2 regions of the Enterobacter sp. C3_dUdeg genome follow, and region 2 is predicted to be linked to the other one. Evidence: predicted binding sites of a transcription regulator. Region 2 holds the regulator's gene; the other holds the start of a gene.
The links. Region 2 encodes LexA, which represses DNA repair genes until DNA is damaged. Its sites were predicted from a motif close to TNCTGTATGTACATACAGNA; they were not measured.
Positions count from the first base shown of each region.

Region 1: the regulator LexA is predicted to act here: its motif matches at 2,322-2,341, upstream of AC27FC_RS06535 (metal-dependent hydrolase).

Region 1 is NZ_BAAKFX010000001.1:1,379,132-1,390,882, forward strand. Features, by position in the region: gene AC27FC_RS06520 (fructosamine kinase family protein) at 2-862, shown strand; gene AC27FC_RS06525 (YniB family protein) at 898-1,434, opposite strand; gene hxpB (hexitol phosphatase HxpB) at 1,583-2,254, shown strand; gene AC27FC_RS06535 (metal-dependent hydrolase) at 2,356-2,946, shown strand; gene tcyP (cystine/sulfocysteine:cation symporter) at 3,074-4,465, shown strand; gene cedA (cell division activator CedA) at 4,514-4,906, opposite strand; gene katE (catalase HPII) at 4,957-7,206, shown strand; gene chbG (chitin disaccharide deacetylase) at 7,309-8,058, opposite strand; gene AC27FC_RS06560 (6-phospho-beta-glucosidase) at 8,070-9,425, opposite strand; gene chbR (transcriptional regulator ChbR) at 9,535-10,377, opposite strand; gene chbA (PTS N,N'-diacetylchitobiose transporter subunit IIA) at 10,383-10,730, opposite strand; gene chbC (PTS N,N'-diacetylchitobiose transporter subunit IIC) at 10,778-11,751, opposite strand, start outside.
Region 2 is NZ_BAAKFX010000010.1:61,732-73,482, reverse strand. Features, by position in the region: gene plsB (glycerol-3-phosphate 1-O-acyltransferase PlsB) at 1-798, opposite strand, end outside; gene AC27FC_RS18675 (diacylglycerol kinase) at 953-1,321, shown strand; gene lexA (transcriptional repressor LexA) at 1,430-2,038, shown strand; gene dinF (MATE family efflux transporter DinF) at 2,102-3,439, shown strand; gene AC27FC_RS18660 (CsbD family protein) at 3,560-3,769, shown strand; gene zur (zinc uptake transcriptional repressor Zur) at 3,839-4,351, opposite strand; gene AC27FC_RS18650 (cupin domain-containing protein) at 4,466-4,954, shown strand; gene AC27FC_RS18645 (conjugal transfer protein TraF) at 5,127-6,437, shown strand; gene dusA (tRNA dihydrouridine(20/20a) synthase DusA) at 6,520-7,515, shown strand; gene pspG (envelope stress response protein PspG) at 7,652-7,894, shown strand; gene AC27FC_RS18630 (quinone oxidoreductase) at 8,079-9,062, opposite strand; gene dnaB (replicative DNA helicase) at 9,129-10,541, shown strand; gene alr (alanine racemase) at 10,558-11,637, shown strand; gene AC27FC_RS18615 (ENY2 family protein) at 11,689-11,751, opposite strand, start outside.

The sequences.
Region 1 (11,751 bases), on a different contig from region 2:
CATGTGGCAGGCTATCAGTCATCTTTTACGTGAGCAGCTGGGTGAAGGTGAAATTGAACTGCGTAACGAACTGCCAGGCGGTGAGATCCACGCCGCGTGGCATTTACGCTACGCAGGGCGCGATCTCTTCGTTAAATGCGATGAACGAGAGCTGCTTCCAATATTTACCGCCGAAGCCGACCAGCTGGAACTGTTGTCCCGCAGTAAAACGGTCACGGTCCCGCAGGTTCTGGCCGTGGGGAGCGACCGCGACTACAGCTTCCTGGTGATGGAATATCTCCCCGCCCGCCCGCTGGATGCCCATAATGCGTTCATCCTTGGCCAACAGTTGGCGCGCCTGCATCAATGGAGCGACCAGCCGCAGTTTGGTCTCGACTTTGACAACGATCTCTCCACCACGCCACAGCCCAATGCCTGGCAGCGTCGTTGGTCGACATTTTTTGCCGAGCAGCGCATTGGCTGGCAGCTTGAGCTGGCCGCCGAGAAAGGGCTGGAGTTTGGCAATATCGACGCCATCGTCGAGCACGTTCAACAGCGTCTGGCATCCCACCAGCCTCAGGCGTCTCTGCTGCACGGCGATTTGTGGTCCAATAACTGCGCGCTGGGTCCCAACGGCCCGTACATCTTTGACCCGGCCTGCTACTGGGGTGACAGAGAGTGCGATCTTGCCATGCTGCCGCTTCATCCTGAGCAGCCGCCGCAAATATACGACGGATACCAGTCTGTTTCCCCCCTCCCGCCCGGTTTCCTCGACCGCCAGCCGGTGTATCAGCTTTATACGCTGATGAACCGTGCCATTCTTTTTGGCGGAGAACACCTTGTTAACGCGCAGCGGGCACTCGAGCGTATGCTTGCCGCCTGAGAAGATAAGGGTGGCCTTGCCGCCACCCTTATTGCTTACAGAAAACCGAGCAGTGAGAAGAAGAAGTATCCCGCCACAATGATAATCACGGGCAAGATGTAGAGCGGGAAAATTTGCAGGAAAATGGTGTGACGCGGCACAACAATGCGGGATTCAATCTGCTCCCGACTCATTCCTTTCGGGCCTTTGGCCTGCTCCAGAATCAACTGATCCTCAACGCCTTCGCGTAAAAAGCGCGTCTGGCGACTCATTCTCGCGCCAGAGGCCTGTAATGCCAGCGCGACAAAGATCAGGGCATATATCACCCAAAAGCCGATATTCAGCTGTTGATGAAAATCCGGGGTAGGTGAGTTAAACCAGAAGACATTCAAAAATGGCGTATTAAAACGCATCATCTCAATCATGACATGAGCGAAATCAAGCATTACCGCATTGATACCCGGCTGTTTTTCGCTGTGGTCGTACATAAATTTGAGTACAGAAATCAGCGTAGAAATGACGGCAGGAATAAAAATCACCCAGCCAGCAATACGTTTTAAGACCGCAATGCGTCCAGCTTGTTGATACGTCATCAGTTCCTCTTCATAAAGACGCGTTATTTGTGCCTAAGTCTACCTGCTGGTCATCAATTTCGCCCGCTCTTTAAAAGCAATATGCTAAATTGCAGAGTGTGCTTAGCACGTATCGTCTGTCGAACACCCTGGATAAGGAGACGTTGTGATGTCGACACCGCGCCAAATTCTTGCCGCAATTTTTGACATGGATGGATTACTGATCGATTCCGAACCGCTGTGGGATCGCGCCGAACTGGACGTTATGGCCAGCCTCGGCGTGGATATCAGCCGCCGTAATGAACTTCCCGATACGCTGGGCCTGCGCATCGATATGGTGGTTGACCTGTGGTTTGCCCAACAGCCTTGGGTAGGTCCCAATCGCGATGAGGTGACCGCACGCATTATCAGCCGCGCCATTTCTCTGGTGGAAGAGAACAGGCCGCTGCTACCCGGCGTACGTGAGGCCGTCGCGCTGTGTAAAGCCCAGGGGCTGAAGGTCGGACTGGCCTCGGCTTCACCGCTGCATATGCTGGAAAAAGTGCTCACGATGTTTGAACTGCGCGACAGTTTCGACGCGCTGGCGTCCGCTGAAAAATTGCCTTACAGCAAGCCGCACCCGCAGGTCTATCTGGACTGCGCCGCAAAGCTGGGCCTGGATCCCCTCAATTGCGTTGCGCTGGAAGATTCCGTTAACGGTATGGTGGCGTCGAAGGCTGCACGGATGCGCTCCATTGTGGTGCCCGCTGAAGAAGGCCGTCACGACCCCCGGTTTGCCCTCGCCGACGTTAAGCTTAACTCGCTGGCAGAACTCACGGTGCATCATCTGCAGGGCGGTTAACGCCCTTCTCCGGTTTGTGACAAACAGTTACACCGTCACCTCTTCCGCCTACTGTATAAAAACCCTATACTGTATGAATTGACAGTTTTGTGGGTTTTATCATGACGGCGGAAGGCCACCTGCTTTTTTCTATTGCGTGCGCAGTATTTGCCAAAAACGCTGAACTCACCCCCGTGCTGGCACAGGGGGACTGGTGGCATATTGTCCCTTCCGCCGTATTGACCTGTCTGCTGCCCGACATTGACCACCCCAAGTCCTTCCTCGGACAACGCCTGAAGTGGGTGTCGAAACCCATCGCCCGCGCGTTCGGCCACCGGGGGTTTACGCACAGCCTGCTGGCCGTGTTTGGCCTGCTGACGCTTTTCTATTTGAAGGTGCCCGAAAGCTGGATAGTCCCCGCCGATGCCATCCAGGGGATGGTGCTGGGCTATTTAAGCCATATTCTCGCCGATATGCTGACGCCTGCGGGCGTGCCGCTGCTTTGGCCCTGCCGCTGGCGTTTCCGTTTTCCCATCCTCGCACCGCAGAAAGGAAACCAGCTTGAGCGCGTATTGTGCATGGCGCTATTTGCTTACGCCGTCTGGATGCCGCAAACATTGCCCGAAAACAGTGCAGTTCGCTGGTCATCCCAGATGATTAATTCGCTGCAATTTCAGTTCAATCGCTTTATTCATCACCAGATTGAACAGTAAACCAACAAAATTATCCTATTTGTCATAACCCATTCCATTTGGATATAAGCGCTACATCACACTTCTGCTAACCTTCCGCCAACAGGATCGGTAAAAACCGACCCAATAATAAATCAGGAGAACGGGGATGAATTTTCCACTCATCGCGAACGTCGTTGTGTTCGTTGTATTGCTATTGCTTCTCGCGCAGGCGCGCCACAAACAGTGGAGCCTGGCGAAAAAAGTGCTGGTTGGTCTGGCCATGGGTGTCGTATTTGGTCTGGCATTACAGGCAATTTATGGCTCCGATAATCCAGTTCTGAAAGATTCTATTCAGTGGTTCAACATCGTCGGTAACGGCTATGTCCAGCTGCTGCAGATGATCGTTATGCCGCTGGTGTTCGCCTCTATTCTGAGCGCCGTTGCCCGCCTGCATAACGCCACTCAGCTGGGAAAAATCAGCTTCCTGACCATTGGTACGCTGCTGTTCACCACGCTGATTGCCGCGCTGGTGGGTGTGCTGGTCACCAACCTGTTTGGCCTGACCGCAGAAGGTCTGGTTCAGGGTACCGCTGAAACGGCGCGTCTTACCGCGATTCAAACCAACTACGTGGGTAAAGTGGCTGATCTGACCGTGCCGCAGATGGTGCTCTCCTTCATTCCGAAGAACCCGTTTGCTGACCTGACCGGTGCGAGCCCAACCTCGATCATCAGCGTGGTTATTTTCGCCGCGTTCCTGGGCGTAGCGGCGCTGAAGCTGCTGAAAGACGACGCGCCTAAAGGCGAACGCGTGCTGACCGCGATTGATACCCTGCAAAGCTGGGTGATGAAGCTGGTGCGTCTGGTGATGCAGCTGACGCCTTACGGCGTGCTGGCGCTGATGACCAAAGTGGTTGCCGGCTCTAACCTGCAGGACATCATTAAGCTGGGCAGCTTCGTTGTCGCCTCTTATCTGGGCCTGGGCATTATGTTCGTGGTGCACGGCATCCTGCTGGGCGTAAACGGCGTCAGCCCGCTGAAATACTTCCGTAAAGTCTGGCCGGTACTGACCTTTGCCTTCACCAGCCGTTCCAGCGCCGCGTCTATTCCGCTGAACGTTGAAGCGCAAACCCGCCGTCTGGGCGTGCCTGAATCCATCGCCAGCTTCTCTGCCTCCTTTGGTGCCACCATTGGTCAGAACGGCTGTGCGGGTCTGTATCCGGCGATGCTGGCCGTGATGGTCGCCCCTACCGTTGGGATTAACCCGCTGGATCCGGTCTGGATCGCCACGCTGGTCGGGATTGTTACCGTAAGCTCCGCAGGCGTTGCGGGCGTTGGCGGTGGCGCAACCTTCGCCGCGCTGATTGTGCTGCCCGCGCTGGGCCTGCCCGTGACGCTGGTCGCGCTGCTGATCTCCGTTGAGCCGCTGATCGACATGGGCCGTACCGCGCTGAACGTAAGCGGCTCCATGACCGCCGGTACGCTGACCAGCCAGTGGCTGAAGCAGACCGACAAAGCGATTCTGGAAAGTGAAGACGACGCCGAGCTGGCGCACCGTTAAACTCGGTAGAAATAAAAAAACCGCCTGATGGCGGTTTTTTTATGGCTGTTATTCTTCAACCTCTTCATCCTGGCGGATCTGCATCGCCCACCGCTGCGCTGACTCCGGCACCGTAAACGTGGGCGAGCGGCGGAAATGTTCGCCGATCAGCACGAAGGCCACGTATTTCCCCCGAAGCTGCCAGACATCGCGAAAACCCTCCACTTTCAGGGCATGGTCAGGCGGCGCGGGCTCAACGCGGGGCACATAGCTAATAACCTGGCGGTTTTGTTGACGAAGAGGTTTCATAAGCGACTGGTTCACTAAAGCAAATTCTTGAAGCAGGAAAATTCTATGATAGCCGATCCTGCTGCCTTCCGTCGCGCCCCGAGTGGGTGAGAAGGCTCCTTTCGTCAATGACGGCATGTGAAAACTCTTAGTTCGCGAGCCATCTCGCGACATTGTTCTATCCTTAATAGGGTTTTTAGCAATGGATAAAGGAGAAGCGTGCAATGTCGAACAAAGATAAAACACATCAATCACCGATTCATGGCACTGAGGAATCTCAACCGGGTATGGACTCTCTCGCCCCTGCTGACGGCTCTCATCGCCCCTCCCCTGGCCCCTCTGCACCGGGCGAACAGCCTACCGCACCGGGAAGCATGAAATCGCCGGAGACGGGAAACGAGAAGCTGAAATCGCTTGAGCCGCACCGCAAAGGCGGCGAAGGTTTTGCGCTGACCACCAATCAGGGCGTGCGCATTGCTGACGATCAGAACTCCCTTCGCGCAGGCGCGCGCGGGCCAACCCTGCTGGAAGATTTTATCCTGCGGGAAAAAATCACCCATTTCGACCACGAGCGGATACCGGAACGCATCGTCCACGCGCGCGGTTCCGCTGCGCACGGCTACTTCCAGCCCTATAAGAGCCTGAAAGCGATCACCAAAGCGGATTTCCTCTCCGATCCGGACAAAATCACTCCGGTATTTGTGCGCTTCTCCACCGTACAGGGCGGCGCGGGTTCGGCAGATACCGTCCGGGATATCCGCGGCTTTGCCACCAAGTTTTATACCGAAGAGGGTATTTTCGATCTGGTGGGCAATAACATCCCGGTGTTCTTCATTCAGGACGCGCATAAATTTCCTGACTTTGTCCATGCGGTAAAACCGGAGCCCCACTGGGCCATACCGCAGGGACAAAGCGCGCACGACACCTTCTGGGACTATGTCTCCCTGCAGCCTGAAACCTTACACAACGTGATGTGGGCGATGTCAGACCGCGGCATTCCGCGCAGCTATCGCACCATGGAAGGCTTTGGCATCCATACCTTCCGTCTGATCAACGCCGAGGGTAAAGCCACGTTCGTCCGTTTCCACTGGAAGCCGGTGGCGGGTAAAGCCTCCCTGGTGTGGGACGAGGCGCAGAAGCTGACCGGTCGCGATCCGGATTTCCATCGCCGCGAGCTGTGGGAGTCCATTGAAGCGGGCGACTTCCCGGAGTATGAACTGGGCCTGCAGCTCATTCCGGAAGAGGACGAATTTAAGTTCGATTTCGACCTGCTTGACCCGACGAAGCTGATCCCGGAAGAGCTGGTGCCGGTTCAGCTGGTGGGTAAAATGGTGCTCAACCGCAACCCGGATAACTTCTTTGCCGAAAACGAACAGGCCGCATTCCACCCGGGGCATATCGTGCCGGGGCTGGACTTCACCAACGATCCGCTCCTGCAGGGACGTTTGTTCTCGTATACCGATACGCAGATCAGCCGTCTGGGCGGGCCGAACTTCCACGAAATTCCGATTAACCGCCCAACCTGCCCATACCACAATTTCCAGCGCGACGGGATGCACCGTCAGGATATTGATACCAATCCGGCGAACTATGAGCCGAACTCCATCAACGATAACTGGCCGCGCGAAACGCCTCCGGCGCCGAAACGCGGTGGATTCGAATCGTACCAGGAGCGTATCGACGGCAACAAAATTCGCGAGCGCAGCCCGTCGTTCGGCGAATATTACGCCCACCCTCGCCTGTTCTGGAACAGCCAGACGCCGATTGAGCGACAGCACATTATCGGCGGCTTCAGCTTTGAGCTGAGCAAAGTGGTGCGTACCTACATCCGCGAGCGGGTGGTCGATCAGCTGGCGCGCATTGATATTCAGCTCGCCCAGAGCGTTGCGGATAACCTGGGCATTACGCTGACCGACGAGCAGCGCAACCTTGCCCCGCCTAAAGAGGTTAACGGCGTGAAGAAAGATCCGTCGCTGAGCCTGTATGCCGTGCCGGGTGGCTCGATTAAAGGCCGCGTGGTTGCCATCCTGCTGAACGACAAAACCCGCGCCAGCGACGTGCTGGGGATTATGCAGGCGCTGAAGACCCAGGGCGTGCATGCGAAGCTGCTTTATTCCCGCATGGGGGAAGTGACCGCCGATGACGGCTCCGTGCTGCCGGTGGCGGCGACCTTTGCCGGGGCGCCATCGCTGACCGTCGATGCGGTGATTGTGCCGTGCGGAGATATAGACAGCCTGCTGAGCAACGGTGACGCGGTGTATTATCTGCTGGAAGCCTACAAGCACCTGAAACCGATCGCGCTGTCCGGCGACGCGCGACGGTTTAAGGCACAGCTGAAGGTGGCCGATCAGGGTGAGGACGGCATTGTCGAGGGAGACAACGTTGACGATGCCTTTATGACGAAGCTGTTTGATTTGCTTGCCGCGCACCGCGTCTGGTCGCGCAGCAGTAAGATTGACCAGATCCCGGCGTAAAAAATACCCTCACCCCACCCCTCTCCCACGGGAGAGGGAGAAAACAATAAAAACGGTAACCCAGGTTACCGTTTTGCTTTTACCTCGCCACCGGGCTGTATCTCAAAGATCCCTGAACGTCCCCAACCGATACCCGCGCTCGGCAATCGCATACTTCAGCGACGCCGATGTGAGCACGTTCAGCTCCGCCAGGCGCGGCCAGCAGTAGGCGCTCTTACGTACGATGTTATCGACAAAAGCAGGATGCGCCATGATCTCCAGCGACCGTTCCCCCCGCGCGCTGGAATCATCCAGCACCTTAAGGAACAGCGCTTCGTCGATCTCATCGCCGTAAAATGCGCTGCTGAATCCCTCAGTGGTGGTCACGGCGCAGTCGGGCACGCCGCGAGCCTCCCGATCCACGCGCATCGCCACGCCTTTACGCTGCGCAAACTCCGCGACAATCGGGAAAATCGCCGGGATCATATGCACGTGGTGATGGCTGTCGATGTGCGTCGGTGCCTTACCAAAGGCGTCAACAAAGCGGTTGAACTGACACTCCAGCTCGCGGGCAATCTCTTCGAGAGGCAGAACGCCCTGTTCCGCCAGTTCCCAAATCCATTTGCCCAGCTGGCCATCGCGCGTCAGGCCCGGCATGGGCGAAAGCGGCATCCCGAGCGTCAGCACAAAATGCATGCCAACGCCCAGCTCCGGCACCTCGCGGCTCAGCTGCGCCGCGTGTTCAACCGCCTCACCATTCACCAGTGCCGTGGTCGAGGTCACAACACCCCGGCGACAGGCTTCAATAATGCCGTAGTTCTGGCCTTTCGAGAGGCCAAAATCATCAGCATTAACGATCAGCAGGTTTTCCATTGTGCGTCCTCTCAGTGGTGTTTGAACTTCAGCTTCTCGATCGTGGCGGCAAAGTTCGGCAACCATTTTTCATGCGCCAGGATCATCTCGCCGGCCAGCTGCTCCGCATCGCGGTCGGAATGCACCAGCGGGCTGAGGTTCAGCGCCAGCAGCACGTCATTGAGCTCGCCGCTCAGCGCCGCGTTGCTTGCCGCCACTTCAAAGCCTTTGATGGTGTGGATCAGGCCCATGACCTTATCATCGAAGTGGGTGATGCGTGGATGCGGTTTAGCACCTTCGCGTCCCAGGATGCAGGTCATCTCGACCGCCCAGTCCGCCGGGATATTGTCGATATGGCCGTGGTGCGGCACGTTGACATAGTGTTCCGCCTGCTTGTCGTTGTAGATGGCGTTAATCACTTCGCACGCCGCATCGGAGTAGTAGGCCCCGCCGCGCTGCTCCAGCTCTTTCGGTTTGACGTTCAGGTTCGGATCTTTATACAAATCGAACAGCTGCTTCTCGACTTTCTGAACGATCTGCGCGCGCGCGCCGCCCTTATAGTACTCGCCCATTTCGATAGCCAGCATCTCTTTCTGCTTAAAGTAGTAAAGCAGGTACGAGCACGGCAGCAGGTTCAGCGAGCGGATCAGCCCTTCGCTGAACGGCAGGTCAAAGATGTTTTTCACCGATGCCGCCGTCAGGCGACCGGAAGCCACGCCGTCGAGCAGCTCGGCAAAGCGCGATTTTCCGTTCACGATCACGTCTTTAATGAATACCATGTGGTTCAGGCCGAACAGGTCGATGGAGAGATCGTCGCTGTCGTTCAGCGCCAGCACGTCGCGGATAAACATCTTCATACCAATCGGAATATTACAGACGCCGATAAAGCGTTTGAAACCGGTATGACGATAGACCGCCTCGGTCACCATCCCGGCCGGGTTGGTGAAGTTAATCACCCACGCGTTCGGGCAGATCTCCTGTACGTCTTTGACGATGTCGAAAATCACCGGGATGGTACGCAGGCCTTTGAACAGGCCGCCCGCGCCGTTGGTCTCCTGCCCGAGATAGCCGTGGCTCAGCGGGATACGTTCGTCCAGCTCGCGCGCCTTCAGCTGGCCGACGCGCAGCTGGGTGGTGACGAAATCCGCATCTTTCAGCGCCAGACGGCGGTCCAGGGTTTTATGCACGGTCAGAGGCACGCCGGCTTTCTCCACCATGCGCTGGCACAGGTCGAAAATAATATTCAGCTTTTCCTGACCTTCCTCCACGTCCACCAGCCATAATTCGCTGACCGGTAATTCATGGTAACGTTTCAGAAAACCTTCAAGTAATTCCGGGGTATAGCTGCTGCCGCCACCAATGGTTACGACTTTTAATTTCTTCTGCATAATATCTCCCTTAGCGTATCAGGTTAATCGCCTGCAAGGTATAGCGTACTCTTCCCGCTATTTGGGCAAGCCATTAAAGCAATATTTGTGGCGGGTAATCCGCCGAAAGTTAATTAATTACCGTTAAATTCTTCCGGTAACTGTTCGGTGTGAATGAAGTCAATTTTTTAAAGGTCTTAATAAACAGGCTGGGACTGCTGTATCCTGACTCGTACGCAATATCGGTGACAGAGTAGTTGGTAATTTCCAGCTGTTTCTTGGCAAAATTAATGCGGATTTCATTAATAATTTGCACGGGTGTTTTACGATAATAGCGCTGCGTCGCGCGGGTCAGATATTCCTGGGATTTTCCCGACAGTGACACCATATTTTCCAGCGCATTTTCGCTGAACTGGCCTTTATCATGCATCAGCTCAACGGTGCTGCGCAGCCACTGTGGAATATCATCCGTCACCTGCTGCTCCTCACGATGATGGCGCAGCCGGTTCATCACGTAGAAGGTCACCGTTTCAATAAACTCATCAAATTCATTGTCGCGGAAGTTAAGCGAGGCGATAACCGTTTCAATCCAGGTCATAAACTCGTTTTTGACCCGATAGACCTGGGAGGCCACAAAGCAGAACGGCACCAGCGGCAGATAGTGCTTCTCAAAGAAGCGTCTGCTGACGCCCACATTCAGAATACGGGTGGCACCAAATTCGTAAAAGCTCTGGTGATAAGAACCCATCGGCAGGAAGACAAAATCCCCTCGCTCAAGCAGGACGCGCTTACCGTTGATCTCCTGGTAGTAGCGGCCGGTCAGAACAATCGTGAACTCGTAGTAGTCATGCTGGTGCAGACCGCTGGCGCTCTCCGTCTTGTTGTAGATAACCACGTGAAAATTTTTGCCGTTAAACAGCTGCTGTTCAAGTGCGGTTTTAATTTCCATCGTGCTGACCTCCTGCTGCGAAATCCGACTCAGTGCATTTTCTCGTGAAGCTCGATAAGCTCCGCCACCAGCTCACGCGCCAGCATCGAGGTCATCAGGTGATCCTGCGCGTGGACCAGCACCAGGCTGACCTTCATCTTCCCTTCGCCCTGATCGCCTTCAATCAGCTTTGTCTGCACCAGGTGCGCTTCGTTCAGCGCCGTGCGGGACTGGTCCATCATGGTTTTCGCGGCGGCGAAATCTCCCTGCTTGGCCTGCTTCAGTGCGGCATAGGCCAGGCTGCGGGCCTGTCCGGAGTTGATGATAAGCCCCATCACCACTTCTTCGAGATCGTTCTCGACGGCTTCGTCTGCGACAATACTATCCAAATCTAACATGTTTAAGCTCCTTGTGGCTGGCGCGGGCTTCCCCGCGCCGGTCAATCTTAGAATTTCAGTGAGAGGGCAATATCCTCTTCGCTCTCTTCTTCATCAATAATGGTGGCGGCTTTGTTGGCAATCGCCACGAACGGCATGTACAGCAGGGTGGCAATCCCGAGGTTGAATATCGCCAGCAGGAAGGCCGCGACGCTACCGTTGGTGTTAAAGAAGGCGCCCAGGCCCGCCGGCATGGTCCACGGCGCAATGTTGGTGACCGGTGGAATGATGCCCATGTAATACGCCGTCAGGGTGATCGCGGCCAGCAGCGGCTGAATCAGGATGAACGGAATGAACATTACCGGGTTCATGATGATTGGCAGACCGAACAGAATCGGTTCGTTAATCTGGAAGATGCCTGATGGCAGCGCCAGCTTCGCGACCTGACGGTAGTCAGCACGACGAGAGACAATAAAGACCGCGATGATCAGACCCAAGGTCGCCCCGGTACCGCCCAGGAAGATATAGGAGTCAAGCATCGGCTTCGCCCACACATGGAAGGTTTTACCCGCTGCCAGCGCCGCGTCAACGGAGCCGTACTGCTGGTAAAGCGCAACGTTTTCCAGTGCCCAGGGGGTCATAATCCCGCTGTCCAGCGCGGCCAGTGCCAGTGAACCATGCACGCCAAAGAACCACAGCAGAGAGGTGAAAATCACATACGCCCAACCGACCACGCCACCCATCGACGCCAGCGGCGTAGAGATAGAGTCCATGATGATCTGGTGGAAGTTAGTGCCCCAGTGGGAGAGCGCCCAGGCGATAATCCCCATGATGGAGAGAATAATGAAGCCTGGAATCAACGCGGAAAATGAACGAGAAACGGAAGCCGGTACGCTATCCGGCAGGCGGATAACCCAGTTGCGGCGGATAATAAAGGTGAACATTTCTGCCACCACCAGGCCGATAACAATACCGGAGATGATGTTGGCCCCGCCCAGCCAGTTGGCGCCAACGGCATAGGCTTCACCCACGCTATAAGGCG
Region 2 (11,751 bases):
CAGGCGAATCATCTCGTAAGAGAAGTTCGCTGCAATCTCTTCCATCAGCGCAATGGCGTTCTGCTGGGCTTTCTCATGCGATATTTTCTTGCTGCGCGCTTCGTCTTCAACGGCGCGGGCAATCGCTTTGGAGGCCAGCAGCTTGTTGAACAGATCCTGACGCGCCGGGAGACGCGGTCCTACGGCAGCGAGGCGCTGGCGGGCGAAGTGCATACGCGCCACGCGCGCCAGTTTTTGCGCGATGATCTTGTCGGTACCGTGCTCGTCCGCCATACGACGCAGCGAAACGGAAGGGGAGAAACGCACAAAGCTGTCGCGTCCCAGCCAGGAGACCGCGAAGAACTTCTGGATGCCGTTAAGCATGCGCAGCGGCGGATTCTCTTCACCTTTTTCACGGCCCGGACGACGACCAAACATCACCGATACCGGCACCATCTGCACATCCAGATCGGGGTTGCTGCGGTGCAGGTCAAGATAGTCGTGGAACAGCTTGATGGACTCTTCTTTTGGCGTGTAGTAGGTAAACACGCGCGGTCCACCGTGAATGAACACGTAGCGCGGCAGCAGCGTACCGTCAACTTCAAGCGGTTCAAGCGGGTCCGGTAAGTCATGCGCCAGACACTGGGCGCGAAGCGTCAGTAAGTCTGCCTTCGAGTTATAAGGCAAAACGTACATAATAGGACGCGAGGTATCGAGCCCCAATTCCAGCGCGGGTTCTGCTGGGATAGACTTGCTTTTTACCAGGATGCTTAATGGTAAATTAAGTAATTTGTAGTAAATTCGTGGCCAGCCGGACATAAACGATGTAAAGCCTCTGGTTAATAATGCAATTGCGGCGCAAGGATAACAGAAAGCGCGCAAAATTTCTGTTGTTACCCGTCATACTTCAGGCTGTAGCGAAACGCGCTACAGTTCCTGTTACTGACGCTTTTTTTCATAAAAGGTTCTTTTAATGGCCAATAATACCACTGGGTTAACGCGTATCATCAAAGCCGCCGGCTATTCATGGAAAGGTTTCCGTGCCGCGTGGATCAACGAAGCCGCCTTTCGCCAGGAGGGCGTCGCCGCTATCATCGCGGTGATCATCGCCTGTTTCCTTGATGTTGATGCTATTACCCGCGTACTTCTAATCGGTTCCGTGCTTCTGGTGATGATAGTGGAAATTCTTAATAGCGCTATTGAAGCCGTTGTTGATCGCATTGGTTCAGATTTCCACGAGCTTTCTGGCCGCGCAAAAGACATGGGCTCTGCTGCCGTGTTGCTGGCGATTATCACTGCCGTTATCACCTGGGTCACGCTGCTTTGGTCACATTTCCGATGAGCCTCGAGGAATAATTAAGTCCCTGGTTTTTTGTGCAGTTTTTGGTTCCAAAATCGCCTTTGACTGTATATACTCACAGCATAACTGTATATACACCCAGGGGGCGGAATGAAAGCGTTAACGACCAGGCAGCAAGAGGTGTTTGATCTCATCCGGGATCATATCGGCCAGACGGGTATGCCACCCACGCGTGCGGAAATCGCGCAGCGTCTGGGCTTCCGTTCTCCGAATGCTGCCGAAGAACACCTGAAAGCGCTGGCGCGTAAAGGCGTGATTGAGATTGTTTCAGGCGCGTCACGCGGTATCCGCCTGCTGGTGGAAGAAGAGACGGGCATTCCGCTGATAGGCCGTGTTGCCGCCGGTGAGCCTTTACTGGCACAGCAACATATTGAAGGCCACTACCAGGTCGATCCTGGCATGTTCAAACCGAGCGCAGATTTCCTGCTGCGCGTTAGCGGTATGTCGATGAAAGACATCGGTATTCTTGATGGCGATCTGCTTGCGGTGCACAAAACGCAGGATGTGCGTAACGGCCAGGTAGTTGTCGCGCGCATTGATGATGAAGTTACCGTCAAGCGTCTGAAAAAACAGGGTAACACCGTTCAGCTGCTGCCTGAAAACAACGAGTTCTCCCCGATTGTGGTCGATCTCCGCGAACACAACTTCTCTATCGAAGGACTGGCGGTTGGGGTCATTCGCAACGGTGAATGGCTGTAATCTCTTCCTGACAGGCTATGGCGCCGCTGTAGCCTGCTTCATTCTCCACTCCCGGTATTTTTCATGTCACTGCTGACGGAATCAGATAAGGCATTGTGGCGTCTCGCTCTGCCGATGATTTTTTCCAATATCACCGTGCCCTTGCTGGGGCTGGTCGATACTGCCGTTATTGGTCATCTTGATTCGCCTGTTTATCTTGGCGGCGTGGCGATTGGCGCAACGGCAACCAGCTTCCTGTTTATGCTGCTGCTCTTTTTGCGCATGAGCACCACCGGACTCACGGCACAGGCTTATGGTGCAAAAGATCCGCTGCGTCTGGCGCGCGCGCTGGTCCAGCCGCTGATCCTTGCGCTTGGCGCGGGAGTGTTAATCGTTTTATTACGTACGCCCCTGATCGACCTTGCGCTCCATGTTGTTGGCGGCAGCGAGGCGGTACTGGCGCAGGCGCGACGTTTCCTTGAAATTCGCTGGCTCAGCGCGCCCGCCTCGCTGGCAAACCTGGTTCTGCTGGGGTGGCTACTGGGCGTTCAGTACGCCCGTGCGCCAGTGATTTTGCTGGTGGTAGGCAACCTTCTCAACATTGTGCTGGATGTCTGGCTGGTAATGGGCCTGAATATGAACGTGCAGGGCGCGGCGCTGGCGACGGCGATTGCCGAATACGGAACCTTGATTATCGGTCTGTGGATGGTCTGGCGCGTGCTGGCGATGCGCGGGATCTCCCTGGCGCTGCTCAAAACCGCATGGCGCGGCAATATCCGTAGGCTGCTGGCGCTCAATCGTGACATCATGCTGCGCTCGCTGCTGCTTCAGCTCTGCTTCGGCGCGCTGACGGTTTTCGGGGTCCGACTGGGGCCAGAAATCGTCGCGGTCAACGCGGTATTGATGACGCTGCTGACCTTTACCGCCTACGCGCTGGACGGATTTGCCTATGCGGTAGAAGCGCATTCCGGGCAGGCGTACGGGGCGCGCGAAAGCGAGCAGCTTAGGGACGTCTGGCGGGCAGCCTGCCGCCAGTCTGGGCTGGTGGCGCTGGCGTTTGGCCTGGTTTACGCCTGCTTTGGTGAGCAAATTGTCGCGTTGCTTACGTCTCTTCCTGCGCTGCGCGAGCTGGCGAGTCACTATCTCATCTGGCAAGTCATCTTACCGGTGGTCGGCGTCTGGTGTTATCTGCTGGACGGCATGTTCATTGGTGCGACGCGCGGAGCGGAAATGCGTAACAGCATGGCGGTCGCGGCGGCCGGGTTTGGTCTGACGCTGCTGACGCTTCCCTGGCTGGGTAATCACGGTTTGTGGCTGGCCCTGGCCGTTTTCCTCTCGCTGCGAGGGATATCGCTGGCTTTTATCTGGCACCGCCACTGGCAAAACGATACCTGGTTCCCTTCACGTCACGATATATCGTGACGGTTAAAGATTCCGAATATGAAATCAACTGCCGAATCCTTAACTACAATAATTATCACGTCCAGCAGAAAAGAACGTAACGGACGTTACGACCCGACGCTTAACTAAGAGGACACGATGATGAATAAAGACGAAATCGGCGGCAACTGGAAGCAGTTCAAAGGTAAAGCGAAAGAACAGTGGGGTAAGCTGACCGATGACGATATGACCGTCATTGAAGGTAAACGCGATCAGCTTGTCGGTAAAATCCAGGAGCGTTACGGCTACGCGAAAGACCAGGCGGAAAGAGAAGTGGGCGACTGGGAAAAACGCAACGACTACCGCTGGTAACCGGGCTATACCCGCAAGTACAAGGAAGTACACCCTGAGGGCGGCCATGAGCCGCCTTTTCTTTTGCCGTTAACGCGGTTTTTTCTTCACAAGAATAGAGTGGTCGTGCTGACACGCGTCCTGATGACGGCAGGCTTCCACTTCCACGCAGGCAGAGCACAGTCCGTGCGCTTCAATCACGTTATGACGCAGGGCAAAACCCATTTTCGCCGCCAGCGTATGCATAATATCTTCCACGCCTTCCGCAGCCTCTTCTTTCACCACGCCGCAGCGGTCGCAGATAAACATCGCCGATGTATGGGTGGGCTGATCGAACAGATGGCACAACACATAGCTGTTTGTGGACTCAACTTTGTGCACGAATCCTTGTACCAGCAGGAAATCCAGGGCGCGATACACGGTCGGAGGTTTCGCCTGCGGCTCGCTTTCGCGGAGCAGGTCCAGCAGATCGTAGGCGCTGATAGCACCCTGCTGCAGGCTCATCAGACGTAAGACTTCAAGGCGCTGCGGAGTCAGGCGCACATTGCGTTGCGAACACAGCTTTTCGGCCTGCGCTAACAGCTCTTTTGTGGACTTATCCATTTAGCACCCCGGATGTTATAGGACGGAAACCCCTACTTTATCATGTTCTGGTAAAAACGCCGAGATCCGCCAGTCTGTGCTATACCTGACCCATTGCAAACCGGGAAATAAACAATGAAAAAACCTGACTGTATTCGACACTGGCGCGACGTTGAAGGCGCGGATGATTCGACCTATCCAGATAGCGATGAGCGTTTTTCTATCGGCGCCCCGTTGGCTCGCAAGCTTGGGCTCGGGCGCATTGGTATCCATCACGAGCGTTTACCGCCCGGGCGCAGGACGTCCTATCCGCACGCGGAAAGCGATGAAGAAGAGTTCGTTTATGTGCTCGAAGGTCATCCAGAAGCGTGGATCAATGGCTATTTATGGAAACTTGAACCGGGCGACAGCGTGGGGTTTCCTGCCGGAACCGGTATCTGCCACACCTTTATCAACAACACGGACGAAGAGGTGCGGTTACTGGTCGTTGGCGAGGCCAACAAAAAGCACAACCGCATCTACTATCCGCTCAACCCCGTGTATGCCGCTACCCGTGAGGATCGCTGGGTAGACCACCCGCCCCAGTTTTTTGGACCGCATGATGGAAAACCTGGGAAAAAATAATTTCCTCTTCTATAAATATTGAGGGCCGTCACAAAATATAACAGGCCGTAAGGGAGTTTTACTTAGGGATAGAAATAGCGGGTCTTTTACTACTTATTCACAGCAATAGTTCGTTCCTGTTTGGGTGATAACAGACAGGGGTTATTTCATAACAGACTATAACGGGCATACTGTGAAAAAAAATTTTAAATTTTCGGTGGTTAGTATCGCTGTTTCCTTGTTTATGGCAAATCAGGCGGGAGCAGCCAATACCTGGACAGAATCACGTAGCGACGCAATGGGTGGCACTGGCGTTGCCTCCGGGAGCTATGGTAGCGGGGCGTTAATCAACCCCGCGTTGCTGGCAAAGGCAAAACCGGACGATGATGTGACGGTCATTTTGCCGTCCGTTGGCGTACAGGTGACGGATGAGGACAATCTTCAGGACGAGATTGATACCATCAACGACAAAATCAATCACTATAAGGATGTGGTTGATGACCTCACGCCAAGGGAGATCATCACCAATCCGTTAGGTTCCATTAATCAATTCCAGGGCGCGGCCAAAGATCTGGCCGATGAGCTGGACTATCTCAAGGGTAAAACCGCACGCGCGACGGCAGGTGCTGGGCTTGCCGTGAGTATCCCTAACGATGTGCTTTCCGTGGCCTTTATGGCGAAAGGCTACGCCCATGGGCGGGTGAGTTCGTCTATCGATCAGCAAGATATTGATTATCTGCGCGGTATTCAACAAAGCAAGGTGGTGGCTGCCGGTGTTGCCCTGGACGCTGCGCTGAACGGCACGGATCAAATCACTAAAAATCTCAACTCAACGGCGTCTGGCCGGGCAGCGATTGTGTCCGACTATGGTGTTGCCGTTGCCCGTCAGTTTGACCTCGGCGGTGTCCCTGTTTCCGTGGGCGTGACGCCAAAGCTGCAAAAAACCTGGGTCTATAACTACACCACGTCAATCTACGATTACGACAGTAACAAGTGGAACGACAGCCGCTACCGCACGGACGACACGGGCTTTAACGTCGATGCCGGTATCGCGGCTGATTTCGGCGAACACTGGACGGTTGGCGTGAGCGGTCAAAACCTGATGTCGCGCGATATCGACACCAAAGATATCCGTATCCGCAACGGCCGGACGGGAGAAGTGGTGAGCTACAAAGACACCTACCAGATCCGTCCGCTGGTGACCGCCGGCGCCGCCTGGCATAACGACCTGGTGACGCTGACCGCCGATGGCGATCTGACGGAAACCAAAGGCTTCAAGAGCGAAGATACGTCGCAGTACGTGGGCGTCGGTGCTGAGGTTACGCCGCTCAGCTGGCTGGCGGTGCGTGCGGGCTATCGCGCGGACGTGAAGGGTAACGACAGCAATGTCTTTACCGGCGGTGTCGGCTTCGCGCCGTTCAGTACCGTTCATGTTGACCTGATGGGCCTGTACGGCGAGGACGAAACCTGGGGCGCCGGGGCTCAGCTGAGCATGACGTTCTAAAGTCCACCGGAGGCGCTGCGCCTCCGGCTTTTCTTTGTGCTATAGTAGCGCCCCTTTTCCACCAGATGCTTAAAACTTCGCCATGTCGTCAGAATTACAGACCGCTTTCCCTGCACACCGTTTCTCCATTGCGCCGATGCTCGACTGGACGGACAGACACTGTCGCTACTTCCTGCGCCAGCTCTCCCGCCATACGCTGCTGTACACCGAAATGGTGACCACGGGCGCAATCATTCACGGGAAGGGCGACTATCTGGCCTATAGCGAAGAAGAGCATCCGGTTGCCCTGCAGCTGGGCGGCAGCGATCCGGCCGCGCTGGCGCAGTGCGCGAAGCTGGCGGAAGAACGCGGCTACGACGAGATCAACCTGAACGTTGGCTGCCCGTCCGACCGCGTGCAGAACGGCATGTTTGGCGCCTGTCTGATGGGGAATGCACAGCTTGTAGCGGACTGTATCAAGGCGATGCGCGATGTGGTCTCCATTCCGGTCACGGTCAAAACCCGTATCGGCATTGACGACCAGGACAGCTACGAATTCCTGTGCGACTTCATCAACACGGTATCCGGGAAAGGCGAGTGTGAGATGTTCATCATCCACGCGCGAAAAGCCTGGCTCTCCGGCCTCAGCCCGAAAGAGAACCGTGAGATCCCGCCGCTGGACTATCCGCGCGTGTATCAACTGAAGCGTGACTTCCCGCACCTGACGATGTCCATCAACGGCGGCATCAAGTCGCTGGAAGAGGCCAAAGCGCATCTGGCGCATATGGATGGCGTGATGGTCGGCCGCGAGGCGTATCAGAATCCGGGCATTCTGGCGACGGTCGATCGCGAAATCTTTGGCATCGAAGGCGCGGACACCGATCCGGTTGCCGTCGTGCGTGCGATGTACCCCTACATTGAGCGTGAGTTGAGCAATGGCACCTATCTCGGTCATATCACCCGCCATATGCTTGGCCTGTTCCAGGGTATTCCGGGCGCGCGTCAGTGGCGCCGCTACCTGAGCGAGAATGCGCATAAAGCCGGAGCCGATATTGAGGTGCTGGAACATGCGCTGCGACTGGTGGCGGACAAGCGATAACTTTCGCTAAAAGTTCGTCAAATTCACCACGCCCTGCGAACGTTCGCGGGGCGTTTTGCTTTAATAACAACAGGTTAATACTGGCATGATTCTTGTAATGCTGACTGCATTACTCGGGAACTCGTGGGAGAGCACCATGCTGGAACTACTTTTTGTGATTGGCTTTTTTGTCATGCTGTTAGCGACAGGCGTTTCGCTGCTCGGCATTCTGGCGGCTATCGTGGTGGCGACGGTGGTCATGTTTATTGGCGGACTGTTTGCGCTGACGATCAAACTATTGCCGTGGCTACTGCTGGCCATTGCGGTCGTGTGGGTGATTCGGGCGATTAAAGCGCCAAAAGTGCCCAGTTATCAGCGCAATAACCGCTTCCGTTACTAAGGTATTGAGGGGTTCGTCACATACTTGTAACTTTTCCGGCGGCATGGCTTAGAACAGAATAGGATTTAGTTATCGAATCTGTCACTATGACTGCCGTTAAAGAATTCATCGAGCTGTACCCTACATACAGCCGAACTAAAAAAAGAAAGGGCTTCCCACGGGAAGCCCAATTTCTTTTTGGGGCTCAGGGAATCAACAAGCTCGACCCCTGCGTTGCCCGGCTCTCCAGCACCTCATGCGCACGCTGCGCATCGGTCAGCGCGAATTTCTGCGCATCTGCCACATCCACTTTGATGACCCCGCTGGCGATCAGCGAGAACAGCTCGTTGCTGGCTTCCTCAAGTTCTTCCCGGTTGGTGATGTATCCCTGCAGGGAAGGGCGAGTCACATACAGCGAACCTTTCTGATTCAGAATACCGAGGTTAACGCCGGTGACCGCGCCAGACGCATTGCCGAAGCTAATCATCAGACCACGGCGCTGCAGACAGTCCAGCGACGCCTCCCACGTGTCTTTCCCCACCGAGTCATACACCACGCGCACTTTTTTGCCGCTGGTGATCTCCTTCAGCCGCTCAACAATGCTCTCTTCACGGTAGTTAATCACCTGCCAGGCGCCCGCCTGCAGCGCGCGCTGCGCTTTTTGTGCATTTCCGACGGTGCCGATCAGCTTCGCGCCCAGCGCTTTTGCCCACTGACAGGCGATGAGCCCGACGCCACCCGCTGCGGCATGGAACAGGAACTGCTCGTCGGGCTTAATTTCATAGGTTTTGCGCAGCAGGTAGTAAACCGTCAGACCTTTCAGGAACGAGGCCGCCGCCTGCTCAAAGGAGATGGCGTTAGGCAGCAGGGCGGCTTTATCCGCCGGAATGTTGTGGACGGAGCTGTAAGCGCCCAGCGCAGACTGCGCGTACACCACGCGGTCGCCCTCTTTAATATGCTTAACCGCGCTGCCCACTTTGACGACGACACCGGCTGCCTCGGTGCCCAGGCCGCTCGGCATTGACGGCGGCGGGTAGAGACCGCCGCGAATATAGGTGTCGATGTAGTTAATGCCGATGGCTTTGTTTTCAACCTGCACTTCGTTTTCGCCAGGCGCGGCAGGGGTGAACTCCACCGCTTTCAGTACGTCTGGCCCACCGTGTTTCTGGAATTCAATGCGCGTTGCCATGCTCCCTCCGTAAGAAAAATATGGTAATCTTTCGACCCACTCTTTATCTCGGTAACTCCATTCACTATGGCAGGAAACAAACCCTTCAACAAACAGACTGAACCTCGCGAGCGTGATTTCCAGGTCGCAGGGTTAAAGGTCCCGCCGCACTCGATTGAAGCGGAACAGTCGGTGTTGGGCGGTTTAATGCTGGATAACGAGCGCTGGGACGACGTCGCCGAGCGCGTCGTGGCGGAAGATTTCTACACCCGCCCGCACCGCCACATCTTTACTGAAATGGCGCGCCTGCAGGAGTCGGGCAGTCCGATCGACCTGATCACGCTCGCGGAATCGCTGGAGCGTCTTGGTCAGCTCGACAGCTGCGGCGGGTTTGCCTATCTGGCGGAACTGTCAAAAAACACGCCTAGTGCAGCGAACATCAGCGCTTATGCCGATATCGTGCGCGAACGTGCCGTCGTCCGCGAGATGATTTCGGTGGCGAATGAGATCGCCGAAGCCGGTTTTGATCCACAGGGGCGTACCAGCGAAGACCTGCTCGATCTGGCTGAATCCCGCGTCTTTAAAATCGCCGAAAGCCGCGCCAATAAAGACGAAGGTCCAAAAAACATCGCCGATGTCCTCGACGCCACCGTTGCCCGTATCGAACAGCTGTTCCAGCAGCCGCACGACGGTGTGACCGGGGTAAACACCGGCTATGACGATTTGAACAAGAAAACCGCCGGTCTGCAGCCGTCGGATTTGATTATCGTCGCCGCGCGTCCGTCGATGGGTAAAACTACCTTTGCGATGAACCTCGTCGAAAACGCGGCGATGTTGCAGGATAAGCCGGTATTGATCTTCAGCCTTGAGATGCCCTCCGAGCAGATTATGATGCGTTCTCTGGCGTCGCTGTCGCGCGTGGATCAGACCCGCATTCGTACCGGCCAGCTCGATGATGAAGACTGGGCGCGCATTTCCGGCACCATGGGCATTCTGCTGGAAAAACGTAACATATATATCGATGACTCCTCCGGCCTGACGCCGACGGAAGTGCGCTCCCGCGCGCGCCGTATCGCCCGTGAACACGGCGGCATCGGCCTCATCATGATCGACTACCTTCAGCTGATGCGCGTCCCGTCGCTTTCCGACAACCGTACGCTTGAAATTGCGGAGATTTCCCGCTCGCTCAAGGCGTTAGCCAAAGAGCTGCACGTACCGGTCGTCGCGCTGTCGCAGCTGAACCGCTCTCTGGAACAACGTGCCGACAAGCGCCCGGTCAACTCTGACCTGCGTGAGTCCGGCTCCATCGAGCAGGATGCCGACTTAATCATGTTTATCTACCGTGATGAGGTTTATCACGAGAATAGCGACCTGAAAGGGATCGCCGAAATTATTATTGGTAAACAACGTAACGGCCCAATCGGGACGGTGCGTCTGACCTTTAACGGACAGTGGTCGCGTTTCGACAACTATGCCGGTCCTCAATATGATGATGAGTAATTTCTAAGGAATTCAAATGCAAGCGGCAACTGTTGTTATTAACCGCCGCGCTCTGCGACACAACCTGCAACGTCTGCGTGAACTGGCGCCTGCCAGCAAGCTCGTTGCAGTCGTGAAAGCGAACGCTTACGGACACGGTCTTCTTGAGACCGCGCGAACGCTCCCCGATGCCGACGCCTTTGGCGTCGCCCGTCTTGAAGAAGCCCTCCGCCTGCGTGCGGGCGGCATTACTCAACCCATTTTGCTCCTCGAAGGCTTTTTCGAAGCCACAGATTTACCGACCATTGCTGACCAGCATCTGCACACGGCGGTACATAACGAAGAACAGCTAACCGCACTCGAAACCGCCGAACTGAGCGAGCCGGTGACCGTCTGGATGAAGCTCGACACGGGCATGCATCGTCTGGGCGTGCGTCCGGAAAGCGCGGAAGCGTTTTATCAGCGTTTATGCCGGTGCAAAAACGTGCGCCAGCCGGTGAATATCGTCAGCCACTTCGCCCGCGCCGATGAGCCCGAGTGCGGTGCGACCGAGCGCCAGCTGGATATCTTTAACACCTTTTGCGAAGGCAAGCCGGGGATGCGCTCGATTGCGGCATCCGGCGGTATTCTGCTGTGGCCGCAGTCGCACTTCGACTGGGCGCGACCGGGCATCATTCTCTACGGCGTGTCGCCGCTGGAGAACAAACCCTGGGGGCCGGACTTTGGCTTCCAGCCGGTCATGTCGCTGGTCTCTAACCTGATTGCCGTGCGTGACCATAAAGCGGGCGAGCCGGTGGGCTACGGCGGTACCTGGACCAGCGAGCGTGATACCCGTCTCGGAGTGGTGGCGATGGGCTATGGTGACGGCTATCCGCGCGCCGCGCCGTCGGGTACGCCGGTTCTGGTCAACGGTCGCGAGGTGAAGATCGTCGGCCGCGTGGCGATGGACATGATTTGTGTCGATCTGGGGCCTGAAGCCCAGGATAAGCCCGGCGACGATGTCGTGATGTGGGGTGAAGGTTTGCCCGTCGAACGCATTGCTGAAATTACGAAAGTGAGTGCTTACGAACTTATCACGCGCCTGACGTCAAGGGTTGCGATGAAGTACATCGACTGAGACTCGCAGATAGTCGTCCAACGGCATTAGCTGCCGTTGGACGCGTAACGCTTATTTCAACACGTTATAGATCGCCTGATTAGTCAAATAATCCGACGCGAGCCCTGACTCCGG